DNA from 3 places in the Arthrobacter sp. 05T45 genome. Region 3 is predicted to be linked to each of the others. Evidence: riboswitches for the same ligand, from Rfam matches in the RefSeq annotation. Region 3 holds a riboswitch; each other region holds the start of a gene.
What was found. A riboswitch is a leader RNA that binds a small molecule or an ion and turns the genes downstream of it on or off. The one in region 3 is predicted to bind cyclic di-AMP.

Region 1 (5,702 bases), on a different contig from region 3:
GCCCGCGCCGTCAGTGCCCGCGCCGTCAGTGCCGGCGCCGTCAGTGCCGGCCCTGCCTGCCGCCCCGAAGCCGCCGCCCATCGCGGACGCGGTGGGGCCCGACGTGGGGATCGAACCGGAATGCGGCTGGGCGACGGTCGCCAGTGTCCACGCGGTGCTTCCGAGGCCGCCGGCAAGCAGGCAGAGGATCACGACGCCGGCCGTGGCGGCCTTGCGGAACCGCGCCGGGAGAGCCGCCATGCCGTCCACCCGCAGGAGCAGGGCCGCGGCGGCGAGCACGCCCGGGACCACGATGATCACCCTGAGCCCGGGAAGCCAGGACGGGTCGCGGCCCAGGAGCACGGCGGACCAGACCGAGGTGGCCAGCACCGTCACGGCCAGGACAACCCGGGCGGGCCAGTAGGCCCGGCCCCGCCACAGTTCCAGGGAACCGATGCCGGCCAGCGCCGCGATGGCGGGGGCCAGCGCCACGGCGTAGTACGGATGCACGGTGCCGCTCATGAAGCTGAAGATCCCCGCAGTGATGACCAGCCAGCCGCCCCACAGCAGGAGCGCCGCACGGGCTTTTGAGGTCCTGGCTTCGCGCCGGGTGAACCACAGCCCGGCGGCCAGCAGGATCAGGGCCGCCGGCAGCAGCCAGGACACCTCGCCGCCGAAGCTGGTCCCGAACATCCGGGTGATCCCGGCCGCGCCGCCGAAGCCGACGTTTCCGTTGCCGCCCGGGCCGCCGGCGTTGCCTCCCAGGTTTCCTCCGCCGGGCATGCCCCCGCCTGACCCGGTGATCCGGCCCAGGCCGTTGTAGCCGAACGTCAGTTCCAGGAAGCTGTTGGTCTCCGACCCTGCCATGTACGGCCGGACCGAGGCCGGGGTCAGCTGGAACAGCACAACGTAGCTGCCGGCCACGACGGCGATCCCGGCGGCGGCGGCCAGCAGGTGCAGGAGCCGGCGGCCGAGGGTGGTGGGCGCCGCCCACAGGTAGGCCAGGGCCAGCCCGGGAACGATCAGGAAGCCCTGCAGCATCTTGCTCAGGAACGCCAGGCCGATGACCGCGCCGGCCGCGGCGAGCCACTTCCAGCCGGCCTTCTCGATGGCGCGGGTGGTGAGGTAGGCCGCCAGCACCAGGCACAGGGTGAGCATCGCGTCCGGGTTGTTGAACCGGAACATGAGGGCGGCCACCGGGGTCAGCGCCAGGGCGCCGCCGGCGAGCAGGCCCGCGGCCGGCCCGGACACCCGCTTGATGGTCAGGTAGAGAAGCCCGACGGCGGCCACTCCCATGAGCGCCTGGGGAATGAGCATGCTCAGGGCCGAGAAACCAAAGATCCGTCCCGCGAGGGCGGGAATCCAGAGTGCGGCCGGGGGCTTGTCCACCGTGATGGCATTGCCGGCGTCGAGGGAGCCGAAGAGCAGCGCGGTCCAGTCCTTGGTCCCGGCCTGGATCGCCGCGGCATAGAAGGAGTTGGCGTAGCCGGTGGCCTCCAGATTCCACAGGTACAACGCCGCGGAGACCACCAGGAGCAGCGCTGCCGCGGGCCGCACCCAGCGGGGCTGCGGTCCGAACAGCAGCCGGTCCCGGCGGCCTTGGGCGGCCGGCGCCGGGGACGCGGGCAGATGGGGCGCCGTCCCGCCGTCTCCGGGAACCTGGTGTGGCTGTTCCTCGGCGGCCGGCAGCCTGCCGGCCGGGGAACCGCCCTGGGCTCCGGCGGTGGGACTGATGGTTGCCGTCATTTACTTGGCCTTTTCTGTGCGGGGGAGGGAAGGATCGGGGGCGCCGGGCGCCGGAACGGCAGCGGCGGGCCTGTGGCGGAAAACCACCAACCGGAAGAGCAGGAACTTCACGGCCGTGGCGGCCAGGTTGGCGGCGGTAACCGTGAGCAGTTCAAGCCAGCGTTCCGGGGCCGCTCCCGACGCGGCGTGAACGAGGGCGAGTGCGCCCGAGGTCAGGGCCAGCCCGATGCCGAAGACCAGCAGCCCCTCAAAATGGTGGCGAGCCGCCTGGCTGCCGCCCTGGATGCCGAACGTGAAGCGCCGGTTGGCCGCAGTGTTGGCCACGGCAGTGGTGAGTAAGGCGAGGAAGTTTGCCAGCTGCGGGTCCATGAACCCGCGGCAGAGCAGGAAAATCGCCAGGTAGGCCAGGGTGGAGGCCACCCCGATGCTGCCGAAGCGGACGAGCTGTCCGAAGAGGCTTCCGCCGGGGCTTTGTTCCTGTGCCCGCGAGGCGGCCGGCAGCGGTCCGCGGGCCAGGGCCGCGCGCAGGTCGGGAACCGGGATCCGGCCCGAGACCAGGTCCCGGCTCAACCGTGCCATGCCGCGCAAGTCCGCGAGGGCCGTCTGGACGATGTCCACGCTGGAATCCGGGTCGTCGGTCCAGTCCACCGGGACTTCGTGGACGCGCAGGCCGCACTTTTCTGCCAGGACCAGCAGCTCGGTGTCGAAGAACCAGGCGTTGTCCAGCGTGTGGGGAAGCAGTTGCCGGGCCACGTCCGCCCGGATCGCCTTGAAGCCGCACTGCGCGTCACTGAAGTGGGCGCCCATGAGGGCCTGGAGCAGGAAGTTGTAGCTGCGCGAGATGAATTCCCGTTTGGGTCCGCGGACCACGCGGGAGTTGCGGGTCAGCCGTGTCCCGATCGCCAGGTCGGAGTGCCCGGAAATGAGCGGGGCAAGGAGCGGGCCGAGGGCCGCCAGATCAGTGGAAAGATCCACATCCATGTACGCCAGGACCGGCGACGGCGAGGCCAGCCACACCTTGCGGAGTGCGTTTCCGCGGCCCTTTTCTGCCATATGGACCACCGTCACTTCGCGCAGCTCGCGGGCTACCCGTTCCGCGGCCTTGAGCGTTCCGTCGGTGCTGGCGTTGTCCGCCACGGTGATCCGGAAGGAATGCGGGAAGGCGCCGAGCAGGTACGCGTGGAGCCGGCGCAGGCAGGCCTCGAGGTCCCGTTCCTCGTTGAAGACCGGGATGGTGACGTCCAGCAGGGGCGTGCTGGCGCGCGTATCAATGGCCGTGCGCCGGCCGCCGGGGACGGTCAGGGCCCCGGCGATCGGGCCCGGGACGGGTGCGTCGGCCAGGGCAAGCCCCGAGGGTGCCCCTGGGGCCGCCGGGCCGGCCGGCGTCGCCGTGGAGCGGGGCAGGGTTCCTGTGGCCTGGTCTGTGAATGTCATGGCTCAACTTTCCCGGCGGCCCATATGAGGGCTTTAGGGTCAAGCTGTGCGGGGGCTGTGGAAGTCCGGGCCGCCGGGGCCGGTCCGGCCGTGGAGACGCAAAGAGGCCCCGGATCCATGCGGATCCGGGGCCTCCAGGGCGGGGGGCGGCTAGTGCCGGTTTAGTACCAGTTGTGTGCGTAGTGGAAGTTCAGGGCACCGCAGGGGGAACCGTAGCGCGACTTGACGTAGTTCAGGCCCCAGTTGATCTGGGTCCGGTAGTTGGTCATGTAATCGGCGCCGGCGCTCGCCATCTTCGAGGCGGGCAGGGACTGGACCACGCCGTAGGCGCCGCTGCTGGCGTTCGTGGCGGTGGTCTTCCAGTCGGATTCCTTGGTCCACAGCTTGTGCAGGCACTGCATCTGGCCGGATGCCCAGCCATAGCTTCCCAGCTGGGACGCGGCGTAGGCCTGCGCGCCGGCGGGGTCGTCGACTGCGACCGGCGCGGCTGCCGGTGCCGGTGCCGGAGCGGCTGCCGGTGCCGGAGCGGGGGCCGCCGCGGGAGCCGGAGCAGGTGCGGGGGCTGCCGCGGGGGCCGGAGCAGGTGCTGCCGCGGCTGCCGGTGCGGCAGCAGCGGGCGCGTGGATCAGCGCTTCGGCTGCCCTAACCTCCGAGATCTGGGGAGCCACGTTCTTTTCCGTGGCAGCGGTCGGCCCAGCCACCTGGACCCGCTCGAAGTTGAGCTTGGCCAGCGGGTCAGCCATCGTGGCCGTCTGGCTCGCAACGTTCGCCGTGTGGGCGCCCGGCTCTGCCGCCTGGCTCGCGGCGCCGCCACCCAGCAGCAGCGCGCACGCGGCGGTGACGACGGCGGCACGGCGGCCGGTTACACCGAGCCCGGCGGCGAACCGCGACAGGGCGGATGCCTGCTTGACCGGTTCGGCGCGGTGGCGCGACTTGGCGGCGCCAACTGAGCGGGAATGCGAACCGCCGTCAGGGCGTGTTTGTACCTGGAATTCAGTCATGGTGGCCTCTCAACGCCGGCGGAGTTAGCTGTCGGGTTCGGATGAGGTCATCCGGCCGCACGGAACATCACGTGTCGGCTTCACCCCGAGGGCGCATGAAAGCAGATTGCCCGGGAACTCTGGGTCCCCCGCCTCTGCCTGGTCCAGCGGAATCCGGGAAGCGGCAGAGTTTGGCGTCCGTCCGGATATGCGGCACCGATGGCGGCGCACGCTAACGACGCTACAGGACCCGGCTGCTTAAGTCACATTTTGGTAACAGGAGTCACAGTGCCGGGGTGTCGGGTTGCGCCGGGCTCGCCGGTCGACCTTCCGGGCCGTTTGCGCCGACGGCGGCCGTTCCGGTTACGCCGGCGGCGGCGAGGCGGGCAGCCGCACGGCGAACTCCGTGCGGCCCGGCCGGGACGTGACCTCGACTGTTCCTCCGTGGGCCTCCACGATCGACTGGACAATGGACAGGCCCAACCCGCTGGTGCCCTCGGACGTCGGCGCGGCGGTCGCCGTGCCGTGACCTCCGCGGCTGCCGGAAACGGCGCCGGAGGACGAGCGTGCGGGAGCCCCGGACCCGACCCTCGCCGTCGCGACGGCAGAATCGGCGGGGACAGCTGCGGGGTTCGACGCCGGATTGGTGCGCGAGGCGTCGGCCCGGGTGAAGCGGGCGAAGACCCGGCCGATAAATTCCGGGGCGATGCCGCTGCCATTGTCTGTCACGGTGACCACGGCACTGCCGTCAGCCGAGCGCATAACGCCCGTGACCACCTTGGTCCCGGGTTCCGTGTGCTTGCGCGCATTGGACAGCAGGTTGGCGAGGACCTGGTGAAGCTGGGTCGCATCACCGCGCACCACCACGGGCTCGTCCGGAAGTTCCAGCTGCCAGATGCGGTCCGGGGCCATGACTTTCTCATCGCTGACCGTCTCGATGGCCAGCTGGGTGAGGTCGACGTCGGAGATTTTGAGCGGCTGTCCCTCGTCCAGGCGCGCCAGCAGCAGCAGGTCCTCCACGAGCGTGGTCATCCGCTCGGACTGGCTTTGCACACGGGCGAGGGACCTCTCGCCGTCGGGGGTGAAATGCTCGGTCATCCGCATCAGCTCCGTGTAGCCGCGAATGGCCGTCAGCGGGGTGCGGAGTTCGTGCGAGGCGTCGGCGACGAACTGCCGGACCTTCATCTCGCTCTCCTGCCGCGCCTCGAGAGCGTTGGAGACGTTGTCCAGCATCTTGTTCAGCGCGTAGCCCACGCTGCCCACTTCCGTTCCGGGATGGGCCGCCGACGTCGGGACGCGGACCCCGAGCGCCACCTCGCCGGCGTCCAGCGGGAGACGGGAGACCTTGGTGGCAACCTCGGAGAGCTGTTCCAGCGGCTTCATGGTCCGCCGGATCAGGGCCGTGCCGGCGAGCCCGATCAGCACGAGCCCGCCTGCGGACACCACCACCATGGTCCAGACCAGGGAGGCCAGGGTGCTTTGTTTTTCTGCCAGCGGGAGTCCGGTCACAATCACGTCGCCGTACGGTGTTCGCGCCGCCGTGAGCCGGTAGGCGCCGGCCGA
Region 2 (5,702 bases), on a different contig from region 3:
GGCCGAGGATGTAACGGCCGTCCGGCAGCTCGGCCAGCACGGCGGGGTGGCCCGGGCGCATGGCGATTCCGTCGATCAGAAGGCGGCCGCCGAGCTCGGCGACCGAGCGCCTGAGGTGGTCTGTCCCGGAGCGCCCCGTGCCGCCGGTGGTGACCACGACGTCGGCAGGCAGGTTTTCACCGGCAGGATCGGTGTCCTCGAGGGCGGCGAGCCACTCGGCGTAGGTGTCGCCGACTTTCACTTCTTCGGTACAGATCCCGCCGAGCATTCCCACCACGGCGGCCAGTTGGGGTCCGAAGGTGTCGCGGACCTGCCCGGGTGCCGGTATCCCGCTCGTCACGACCTCGGAGCCAGTGAAAACGAGGCGGACCACGGCCTTGCCGAGCACGGGAAGGGTGTCACTTCCGGCCAGCGCGGCGAGGGCCAGATGGGCCGGGTTCAGGACCGTGCCGCGCTTGATCAGTACGTCCCCGGCGGCGGCTTCCTCCCCGGCCTTCCTGATGTGGTCGCCGTTGCGCGGGTCTCCCGGCTTCGCGGTGCCGCCCAGCTTCAGGACGGGCAGGCCGTCCTCGTCGACGTCGATGATGCCGCTTTCGCTGCGCAACACGGCCTTGGCCCCGGGCGGGATGAGGCCGCCGGTGGCAATCGGGCTGGCCTGATGTGGTGCCAGACGCTGGCCGGGTTCGGCCAGGATCCAGGGGCCGCTGCCGTTGACGGCCCAGCCGTCCATGGCAGAGGAAGCGTAATGGGGCATGTCCTGCCGGGCAACGACGTCCGCCGCGAGCGTCCGGCCGAGCGCCTGCCGCAGCGGAACAGGGGCGGCCGGGATGGGAACGGCGCACTCGAACGCGAGTTGCCGGGCCTCCTGCCACGTGTGGGCCAGGTGCCTGTGCGGCTCCGCGGCGTCCTGGTCCGCGGCGCCCTGGTCCCCTGCCTCCTCGTCCGCTGCATCCTGGTCCGCAGTGTCTTCGCCCGCTGCATCCTGGTGCGCCGCGATGTGAGGGCCACCAGGGCCGTCTACGGGAGCCTCTCCATCGCCAGTTCCGACGCCATTTCCGCCGGTATCGTTGACGCCATCTTCACCGCCATCTCTGACGCCATCTCCACCTGCGGCGGTGGTGGGGCCGTTGCCGTCCGGGGCCGCAGCCGTCATGCCCCGGAAGTTTCGGCGGCTGCGTAGTCCTTGGCGAGCCGGCGGGCCACGGCCATCGCGGACTCCATGGACACGGAGTCCGTGGCCTGCCCGGAGCCTGAGGCCAGGCCGGCCGCAAAGCCGGCAATGAATGTGGTCAGCGGTGCCGCCGGGCGCACCACGGAATGGGCGGCCACGCCGGCCAGGGCGAGGACCTCATTCACGTCAATCTCAACGTCGTCCAGCTCCAGGGCCTGGAGCAGGGCACGGCACCAGTCTTCCAGTGTTTCGTCCTGGCTTTTCACCGTTTGCCTCCATGGTCGAGTTCAGCTGTGCAGAGCCGGGCCGGAGCCCGGACCGCCGTCGGGAATCCTGCCGGATACCCCCAGTGCGGACGCGTCATCCCAGGTGTCGACGTCATCCGTGGAACCCGGGGGAACGCGAACTTCCCGCACGTCCAGCCTAGCAAGAAGGGCGAACACCGACGCGTTTTCCAGCCGGTCCCGGGACGCGGCGTCCGCGACAGAACGATGTAGCACGGCCGTGCCATAAAAGCCCGCGAGCGGCTGTTTCCGGCCGTCGGCCGAGACGGCCATGACGCCGTCGGCCGCGTCCCTTTCCGGCGTGCCTGCACCGGACGCGGCCAGCGCCTCGGCCAGGGCATGGACCGCGCCTTCCGACCGGGGCATGTCACACGCCAGGACGAGGGTATAGGGCGCGGCTGCTGCGTGCCGGCTCGCGTGATCGGCGGCCAGGGCGGCCAGCCCCGCCGCGATGGCTGCGGCCGGACCCGCGAAGGGCGGCTCTTCCCGGCAGGTCAGGACGCCGCCGGGCAGGCCCCCGGGGTCGGGGCCGACGACGACGGTGCGCCCCGCCGCGCCGGCGGCCCGCAGTGACCGCTCCAGGAGGGTGGCGCCGTCGTAGACCAGCCCGGATTTGGGCACGCCGCCGAGGCGTGAGGACCGGCCCCCGGCGAGAATGATGGCATCGAACTCCATCGTTTCAGCCTAGCGCGGCGCCAGCGGCCACCGAACAAGCCGTCACGTGCGCCGGCAGCGTCTTCACCGGCTGATCAATCAGCAAGGGGGCAGATCAGGCAGCCGATTCAGGCAGCAGGAACGGATCCCAGGCCGGCGTCGGCTTCTCGAGTTCCTTGATCTGCCAGATGGCACCCTTTGGCGGGCCCGGAACAAAACCGATCTTCCAGCCCATCTCCGCCGGCGTATGGTCGCTCTTGGCGTTGTTGCACCGCAGGCACGCCGCCACCAGATTCTCCCAGGAGTCGGCCCCGCCCCGCGATTTGGGCTGGATGTGGTCGATGGTGTGGGCAGCCTTGCCGCAGTACGCGCAGCGGTGGGCATCCCGGCGCAGCACGCCGCGGCGGCTCACCGCAGTCATCGTGTTGTACCTGGGCCGGATGTAGCGGTTCAGCAGGATCACGGACGGGCGGCCCAAAATGTCCTGGGGGCCGACCACGGGGTCGTCCCCTTCGGCCACCACGCTGGCCTTTCCGGTCAGGACAAGGACGAGCGCCCGGCGGAAGGTGATGACCGCCAGCGGTTCATATCCAGCATTCAGAACGAGAGTGCGCATCCGCATACCTCTTCACGGCCGCACCCGCCAGCGGCACGAGGGCCGGCTGCCCTCTGCATGGTCGGGCTATGGATCGACAACACAAGAGTAAACACTCAAGTGCCGGATCACCGAATATTTTTTCACCGGCGCGGTCCCCGGCGCGGAAAGTTCACTGCGCGGCAACGCAAAAGACCCCCGCCTGCAGGCGGGGGTCTTTCGGAATGCTGGGGTTGGTGCTTAGGCGCCGACGCGGATGAAGACCGGGCCGGAGCCGACGTTGACGCTGTACAGCGCGGTGGTGCCGCCGTTCCAGCCGCCGTGCACTGCCATGCCGTTGCCGACGTAGACCGCGATGTGAGCCATGCCCACGCCGCCGTTCTGGTAGTAAGCGAGGTCGCCCGGGCGTGCCTCGGCGGCGCTCACGGTGCGGCCCAGGGACAGGTAACCTGCCGGCCAGCCGTGGTAGTGGATGCCTGCCGCGGCCAGGGCGTTGGTGGCGAGGGCGGTGCAGTCCTGCGCCACGCCGATCTGTGCGTAGGCAGCGGCGGCGATGGTCGCGCCTGCGCCGCTTCCGATGCCGGCGGGGGCCTGGGCAGCGACGCCGCCGCTGACGCCAAGCTCGGTGCCGCCGGCGCGGGTGGCCGTGGCGTCCTGGACCTTGACGACGGGCTTGGGAGCCTCGACGACGGGAGCCGGCGTGGTGGTCACGGCGGGCTTCTCGTAGGAGATCGCGATGGTGGAAGCGGCCGAGATGGTGGCCGGAGCTGCGGACTGGACTTCCAGGGCCGAAGCGGAGGTGGATTCGCGCTGAACATTGGTTTCAGCAGCGTTGGCTGCGATTCCGCTGGTCAGAACCAGACCGGAAGCTGCGGCGATGACCGCAGCCTGACGGCCCACGCCGCCGGCGTTGTCGCCGACAGCCTTAGCAATAACAGCCAGCGAGTTGGTCTTGGTGACCTCGGCGCGGTGCCGTGCAACGTTTGCACGAGTAGTCATTAAGTTCTCTCTTTCGTGATCCTTGGACCGCGCGCTTTCGGGCACGGACTGAGGACGCTCCGGCATCTTGGGGGTACGCCGGATCGCCCCGAAATGGGTTACTTAGCGAAGGGTGTACTGCGAAGACGCGCCAAAAGCGGAAACTGCATGCTGTCCGGGCTCGCTAGAGATTGAGCCTGCGGAACGTGATCCAATCCGGGCGCCGGCAAGGGCGGCACGTGATGTGGATTCCAGCGGGCTCGACAGAGCCTCGCCGGTGCGCATGCGCGCAGAATTGTGGCGTGAAGACACGAAAGTAGCCTCTCCCAATGCCTACGAGGTGAGCTGTCGGATTCGGATGGGAGTCACCCGGCCGCGCTGCTTCCTGGGAAGCTTTACGACTTAACCCCAAGGCCTTCTTTCGAAGGCCAAAATTGGTTCCCCCGCCCCTGCCAGACGATGTAATGCGAACGGACCTTGAGCGGTGGCAGAGCTAGGCAATCCACTCAAGAGCGCCAACTTCGGAAAAGTTGGCGTGCTTCAAACCCTACAGCAGTCCGGATCCAATGTCACATTCAGATCACGGCGTGTCACAGGAAGTTGAGAGCAGCCCATCGGCTTTTTAGAGCCAGCCGAGCGGGTCAACGACATCGCCGTTGACCATCACTTCAAAGTGGAGGTGGCAGCCCGTGGAGGCGCCGGTGGTTCCGCTCATGGCGACGACGTCACCGCGGGAAACCTTCTGGCCGACCTTGACCGAGGCCGAGGACAGGTGGTTGTACGTGGTCTCCAGGCCGTTGCCGTGATCGATGACCACGCGGTTCCCCCCGCCGAAGGGATGCCAGCCGTTGAAGGTCACGGTGCCGCTGGCGGCCGCGTGGACCGCCGTGCCGCACTGGGCGGCGAAATCCTGGCCGCGGTGGAACTCCCCCGCGCCCCCGGTAATGGGGCTGACACGGTAGCCGAAGGGCGAGGCCGTGACCAGCTGGTCGAGCGGCGCACCCAGGGTGCCGGCCGATGCCGCGCGGGTGATGGTGCCCACAGACTGGGCGCTCAGCAGCTGCTTGAGTTTCCCGTCCGGATCGCCCTTCGTGGTGACGGCCGTGCGGTTGAAGTCGACTTTGGCGGCGGCAGCAGCGGTGACATCCGGCTGCACGGCAGCGGAGAGTGCGCCGGACCCGCCCGGATTCGAAGCCATCACCGGGCTCGTGACGGGGACCGTCACGGTCAGAACCAGACCAGTTGCGGCCAGGGCGATCCCGGCCTTCTGCCCGACCCCGCTGGCCGCGGCAAAGTCCGTGACCTGGCGGAACGGACTGCGACGGCGACGGCGTTCATCCCGGTGCACGTCCCGCGGGCGTTCGGCCGTGTGTGCGACGACGGGACGCGGCTCCGGAGCGGGACCGGTCGCGCGGCGACGGCCCCTCGAGGTCTGGGTGGTCAAGAACGGTTCCTCTCTGGATGGCCTGCGAAGTTAGCTGTCGGATTCGGGTCAGAGAGATCAAAGACCCGGTCCGCCGTTGCAAGCAGCCACGCACAGATGCATCCCCAGGGGATCCTTCGGTGGAAGCTGCTTGCCGCTGACGGACTTCACCCCAAGGCTGCCGAAGTAGCAGCCGAAAGTGGTTCCCCCGCCCCTGCCAGGAGGTAGTTCTGCGACTGATCCGCTGGCAGGGCTCGGCTTCGGATCAGGTAACGCTTTGGTATCGGTACTGGGCACTAACTATAGGCGATTAAGCCGCCCGGTAATAAATCCGTAACCGCAATTGTGGACAACTCATGGGTCGTCCCATGACCGGCGCGTAGTGGCTGGTCAGGCGACTGTTACAAAGACGTGCGCGGCAACCTCGGGCGGCAGTTCCAGGGCACCTTCGATATCGGGGACGCGGACCGAGATGTACTCCCCCACCCGCTCCAGCGAGACAAGCGCGCCAGGCCTGATTCCGCCCTCGTCGAGCTGGGCCAGAAGCTCCGGCTCGACCTGGATCGGCTCCGCGAGCCGGTTGACCGTAACCCGGGA
Region 3 (5,702 bases):
GCGACGGCCTCCACCAGGGGCTGACCGGGAGCTGGGACATCATGGTGGTGGACCGCGGGCTGCCCGGCATGGACGGCATCGCCCTCATTACGGCTTTGCGCTCGAAAGGCATTGCCACGCCCATCCTGATCCTGACCGCGCTGGGCGATGCCGACGAAAAAGTCAGGGGCCTGGACGCCGGCGCCAACGATTACGTGACCAAGCCGTTCGACGCCGGCGAACTGGCAGCACGCCTGCGCGCACTGACGCGGACTTTCACTCCCCCGGCCCCGGCACCGGTGGCGATCGGGGACTGGGAACTGGATCCAACGCAGCGCTCCGTCCGTTCCGTCTACGGGCAAACGGTGTCACTGACCGCAAAGGAAGGCCAGCTGCTGGCTGCCCTGGCCGCGGAACCGGACCGCGTCTTCACCCGGGATGAGCTCCTCGCGGCGTGCTTCCACGCCTCGGAACAGCCCGGCGTGATCGATACCTATGTTCATCACCTGCGCCGGAAGATCTCCAAAGCAGTGATCCGCACGGTGCACGGCCTCGGATACCAGATCGGCGAAGCCCATGAGTGACGGACGGCCGGCCGGCGGAAATCCGGACCACTCCATCCTGCGCAAGGCTTCCCTCAAGGTCGCGGTGCGGATCAGTGCTGCGTGCGCGGTCATGGTTCTCGGGCTGCTCGCCGCCACGGCGCTATACCTCACGAACCAACTGGCCCATCCTGAAGTGCCGGGCACGGCGGGGGCCGGGACGGCCTACACCTACCTGGATTCCAAGGACGTCCTCGAAGCCATGATCATCGCCGGGGTGGCGGGAATCCTGCTGGCCGGAATCGTCGGGTGGCTCAGTGCGCGCAGCGCGATTCGTCCCCTCAGTGATGCCCTGGCAAGGGAGCGGCGTTTTGTCCAGGACGCCAGCCACGAATTGCGCACGCCATTGACCATCCTGGACACCAGGATCCAGCTGGCCCAGCGCAACACTGTGCCCGGCTCCAGGCAAAGCCACGACCTGGCCCGGATCCGGGAGGACGCCGCGACGCTGACAGGGATTGTCAACGAACTGCTCCTCGCGGCAACCGCGGAGGCCCCGGACCGTTCCGCGCCCCCTGCCGACCTCGCCGACGCTGCCGCCAGCGTCGCCGGCAGCCTCCAGCAGGTGGCAGAGCAGCGCCAGGTGCGTCTGGAATTCTCTGCCGATGCCCGGCCGCTGGCCCGGATCGAGAAGAATGCGCTGCGGCGTGCCGTGCTGGCCCTGGCGGACAACGCGCTGGCCCACACGCCTCCGGGCGGCCGCGTGTCCATCACGACCTCAATCGAGCAGAAGCGCGCCGTGATCACGGTGGCGGACTCCGGGACCGGAATCACCGGCGTCGATCAGGCCCGGATCTTTGACCGGTTCGTGCGGACGGCCGGCACCGGCACCTCACAGGGACAGCGGAGCTTTGGCATCGGCCTGGCCCTGGTCCGGGAGATTGCTGTCGCGGCCGGGGGCAGCGTCGAAGTGGCCGCGACGGGCGACGAGGGAACCGTCATGAAGTTGACGCTTCCGCTCATGGGCAGCGGGAATCCCTGAGGTCCATCCGCCGGGGAAAGATATGCCATCGGGATCCCGGACTCCCGAATGCGGAGACAGGAAAGACCGGCGGTCGAGTTGCCCCCAAGGGAACTCGAGCGCCGGTCTTTCCGGACTGTCTGGCCCCGGGTCGGGGCCGTGCGGCTTAGGCGCGGACGAACGTCACGCCGCCGGTCGCGGTGAGCCAGGACAGCGGGTGGACCATGGTCTGGTTCTTGCCGTTCATGCCGCCACTGACCACCTGGCCGTTGCCGGCGTAGATGCCGACGTGGCCGGACTGGACCACCATGTCACCGGGCTGCGGCGTCGCCACAACGGTTCCAAGGCCAAGGAACGCGCGGGGACCGATGTCGCCAACGGGCTTACCCGCGGCGCCAAGGGCCTTTTCCACCATGGCGGTGCAGTCCTGGGTGATGCCCACCTGGCTGTAGGCGGCCGAGAGCATGATGGCGTTGCGTCCGCCCGCGGGCGCCGCGGCCGGCGCTGCTGCCGGAGCTGCTGCCGGAGCGGCCTGCACCTGGATGACCGGCTTGGCCGGAGCCTTGGGCGCTGCCGCCGGGGCTGCAGCGGGAGCCGGAGCCGGTGCGACGGGCTGTTCGATGACCGGCGCGGCAACAGAATCCACTGCGGGGCGCTCGAAGCTGATCTTGACGCTTGAATCGGCGCTGACGGGGGCACTGACCTGTCCGGTGACGTCGACGTTCGACGCCGGAGCAGAGTCACGCTGCACGGGGGCGGTGGCGGCGTTGGCGGCCATTCCGCTGGTCAGGACCAGGCCGGATGCGGCGGCGAGGACGGCGGCATGGCGCGCAAAAGTATTGACTGAAGTCATGAAAAATGTAGCCTCTCCCAATGCCTGCGAGGTGAGCTGTCGGATTCGGATGGGAGGCACCCGGCCGCACTCCCGGGCCCGTCGTTGCGGGCACTGTGCGGCTTCACCCCAAGACCTGCATATCAGCAGATCAAAAGTGGTTTCCCCGTCTCTGCCGGACGTTGATGCGAGTTACCCCCGGGCCGCGGCAGAGTTAGGCAATCGGCTGGGGAGCGCCCGTATCGGAGACAACAGGCACTCATCAACCGTAGCGCGAACCGCACCCGAAAGTCACATTCAGGTAACGGAGCCGTGATGCCGGGCCGCAATTTGCCCATAGGGCGGCGCCGTTTCCGAACATAGGATGATGCCATCAGCACCACCGGAAGCGGAGGCCCGAAAATGAACAGCCATTGTGTCGCCATCTGCCAGTTGAGCACTCAGCCCCAAGAGGATTTCGACGTCAACACCGAGCTGCTGATCCTCGACGGCGGGGACGTCCACGTGAGCACATGGGACGCGGAACCGCGCGACGGGGGTTTCGACGAGCACATCCTCAATGACCGGGTGGACGCGCTCGGGTACATGGTTGTCAACGACTGGGCTTTCCTGGACGGCAAGGCCTATGCGGTGGTGGAACGGCGGTCAGGCCCGGCGCCGGCCGGCCGCCGCGAACCGTGACCTTCCTGTCGCTGGCGCTGATCGCCGTCATCGCCTTGGCTGGCCCCCTGCTGGCCCTGCCGGCGCGCTGGCACTTGCCTGTCATGCTGGGTGAGCTGCTGGCCGGCATCGCGATCGGGCGCTCAGGCCTGGCCCTGGTGGACCCCGCGGACCCGACGTTCACCCTGCTGGCCAATATCGGGTTTGCGCTGATGATGTTCGTGGCAGGCACCCACGTTCCCGTGCGGGATCCGCACATCCGTGGCGCCCTCGGCAAAGGCTCCCGCCGGGCGATGGTGGCCGCAGCGGCAGCGGTGGTGATCGGAACCGGCATCGGACTGCTGTTCGGGACTGGACATGCTCCCCTCTACGTCGTGCTGCTGGCCTCCTCGTCGGCCGCCCTGGTGCTTCCAATCGTCGATTCCCTGCGCCTCGGCGGGCCAGATGTCGTCGCTATGACAGCGCAGGTGGCAATAGCCGACACAGCCTGCATTGTGGCGTTGCCGCTCCTGGTGGATCCGCCCCACGCAGTCCAGGCGGCGCTGGGTGTCCTCGCGGTGACCGGGTGCGCGGTAGTGCTCTTTGTCGGCTTGCGCTGGCTGGAGCGCCAGGGAATCCGTCGGCGCGTGCACCGGCTCTCGGAAAGCCGCAAGTTTGCCCTGGAGCTACGGATCCAGCTGGCCGTGCTCTTCACCCTGGCCGGTGTCGCGACATGGAGCAATGTGTCTGTGATGATGGCAGGCTTTTCTTTCGGCCTGGTGATGGCTGCGGTCGGCGAACCGCGGCGGCTGGCCCGGCAACTGTTCGCGCTCAGCGACGGCTTCCTGGATCCGCTCTTCTTCGTGTGGCTGGGTGCATCGCTGACGCTAAGGGACCTGGCCGGGCACCCGGACATGATGGCCCTCGGCCTGTTGCTGGGGGCCGGGGCCCTGCTGGCCCACGCCGACCTGGCTTTCCTGGGACTCCCACTGTCGCTGGGGGTGTTGTCGGCGGCCCAGCTTGGCGTACCGGTGGCTGCGGCGAGCATCGGCACGCAGCTTCAGGTCCTGCTCCCAGGCGAAGCCGCGGCCCTGCTGGTGGGAGCGCTGGTCACCATAGCCGCGGGCGCCGTCGCCGGGTCACGGGCGGCGAGGACTTTCGCGGTCCCGGCAAATGCCGGCGGCAAGTCCGGAAATTCCGGCAGCGCCGTTGGGCAGGGCGATCCGGGGGGTCCGAAGGCCTGACAGTCCGGATGTCTAAATGCCTGGGCCAAAGCCGAGCCGGCGGCGAAATTTCGGAGCGTCATTCTCCAATGGACGTGAATTGCAGCTCCGGCCTCCACTTTGCCATCTCTGCCAGGACCCGGGAGACGGCATCCCGGACAGCTGTGCCGTCGGCGTCGAACGTCCCGCCCGGCTCGCCGAGCACCGCGTTGGCGTGCCGGAGGAACCTGTCCCAGTCCCCCGCGCCCGCGCGCAGCGCCAGCAACGGCGAGAGAAGCGCGGCCCGGCGCAGCCAGGCATCGGGCTCGCGCACCCACCGGTCCAGCACGCTGTCGGCCCGCACCCTGGCCAGAACATCGAGTCCGTCCACCAGGGGCCCGACGACGTCGACGGCGAGCGGATCCACAAGGTCCCGCACCCGCGCCTGCCGGATGAAGCCCTCCAGCCGGGTGAGGTCGGAGTTGGTCAGGAGCTTCACGTTGGCCTGCAGCAGGACCACGGCGGCCAGCCGGCGCTCGAAAACCGGCGCGGCCCCCCGTCCGGAGCCTCCGAGCCCGGAGCCCCACAGTTCGGAACTCAGCGCAGTGACCTCATCGCGGGACAGCCCGGGATAGCGGCGGCCGGCATCCCGGACCGTGCCGCGCACGGCGCCCACGGACGTGCCGTAGAACCGGAGGCCGCTGCCCGCCGGCTCCGTTTCCAGCCGCGCCTGAAGCTGCTCAGCGCGGCGCCAGGAAGCTTCGCGCTGCAGCGAGAGGTCGATGAATTCGCCGGCATCACTCACCTGTCCATTCTTTCCCCTCGCGGCTCGCGGCGGAAACGCGGTGCCAAGCTGTCCTGGGAGGTGGGCCCAGACCATCTGCCTAGACTGAACTGGCAAGCCTCCGATCGAAAGCGGTTTACGCAGCCATGCACACCAAGCTGACACTCGCCATCGCACTTTCCGCCATGACGCTGGGGGTGGCAGGATGCGCTGCCCCTGCGCCATCTACCGCACCGTCGCCTGAGTCACCTGCGGCATCCGCGGCGCCGGCCCCTGATTTCGCATTAGACATCACGGGGGCGCCCGGCCGGATCGCCCAGGCCGGCCTCACGGTGCTGACGGCGGAGGGCAACGTGGACCACTATCACGCACATCTGGACGTGCTGAAGGACGGCAAGCCCATCGCGGTGCCGGCCAATATCGGCATCACCACCGGAGCTGACCACAGGGCCAACGGCATCTCAGCACTGCACACCCACGACACCACGGGCGTGGTCCACATCGAGTCCCCCACCGCCGGCCAGGTCTTCACACTCGGGCAGCTCCTGACGGAGTGGGGCGTCCTCGGTGGCAACGGCGCCCCCGGCACCGGCGGGGGTTCGCTGGATGGCTGGACCGTTTACGTGAACGGCCGGAAGTTCGACGCCGGGATCCGGGACCTACCGTTCAAGGCGCACGACGAGATCGTCCTGTCCTACGGCAC

Region 1: linked by a shared signal. The riboswitch ahead of AC1DGD_RS18380 (aggregation-promoting factor C-terminal-like domain-containing protein) and the one ahead of AC1DGD_RS11390 (hypothetical protein) in region 3 are both predicted to bind cyclic di-AMP.
Region 2: linked by a shared signal. The riboswitch ahead of AC1DGD_RS20330 (NlpC/P60 family protein) and the one ahead of AC1DGD_RS11390 (hypothetical protein) in region 3 are both predicted to bind cyclic di-AMP.

Annotation. Positions count from the first base shown of each region.
Region 1 is NZ_JBFTKI010000025.1:19,414-25,115, reverse strand. It holds gene AC1DGD_RS18390 (glycosyltransferase family 39 protein) at 1-1,725, opposite strand, end outside; gene AC1DGD_RS18385 (bifunctional glycosyltransferase family 2/GtrA family protein) at 1,726-3,159, opposite strand; gene AC1DGD_RS18380 (aggregation-promoting factor C-terminal-like domain-containing protein) at 3,321-4,160, opposite strand; cyclic di-AMP (ydaO/yuaA leader) riboswitch at 4,160-4,319, opposite strand; gene AC1DGD_RS18375 (sensor histidine kinase) at 4,503-5,702, opposite strand, start outside.
Region 2 is NZ_JBFTKI010000032.1:23,143-28,844, reverse strand. It holds gene AC1DGD_RS20350 (molybdopterin molybdotransferase MoeA) at 1-1,153, opposite strand, end outside; gene AC1DGD_RS20345 (DUF6457 domain-containing protein) at 1,150-1,437, opposite strand; gene mobA (molybdenum cofactor guanylyltransferase) at 1,459-2,130, opposite strand; gene AC1DGD_RS20335 (HNH endonuclease) at 2,225-2,725, opposite strand; gene AC1DGD_RS20330 (NlpC/P60 family protein) at 2,945-3,703, opposite strand; cyclic di-AMP (ydaO/yuaA leader) riboswitch at 3,999-4,168, opposite strand; gene AC1DGD_RS20325 (M23 family metallopeptidase) at 4,305-5,126, opposite strand; cyclic di-AMP (ydaO/yuaA leader) riboswitch at 5,131-5,345, opposite strand; gene AC1DGD_RS20320 (iron-dependent transcriptional repressor DtxR) at 5,496-5,702, opposite strand, start outside.
Region 3 is NZ_JBFTKI010000009.1:88,767-94,468, forward strand. It holds gene AC1DGD_RS11380 (response regulator transcription factor) at 1-563, shown strand, start outside; gene AC1DGD_RS11385 (sensor histidine kinase) at 556-1,563, shown strand; gene AC1DGD_RS11390 (hypothetical protein) at 1,709-2,395, opposite strand; cyclic di-AMP (ydaO/yuaA leader) riboswitch at 2,403-2,605, opposite strand; gene AC1DGD_RS11395 (hypothetical protein) at 2,807-3,055, shown strand; gene AC1DGD_RS11400 (cation:proton antiporter) at 3,052-4,257, shown strand; gene AC1DGD_RS11405 (DNA alkylation repair protein) at 4,316-5,020, opposite strand; gene AC1DGD_RS11410 (hypothetical protein) at 5,146-5,702, shown strand, end outside.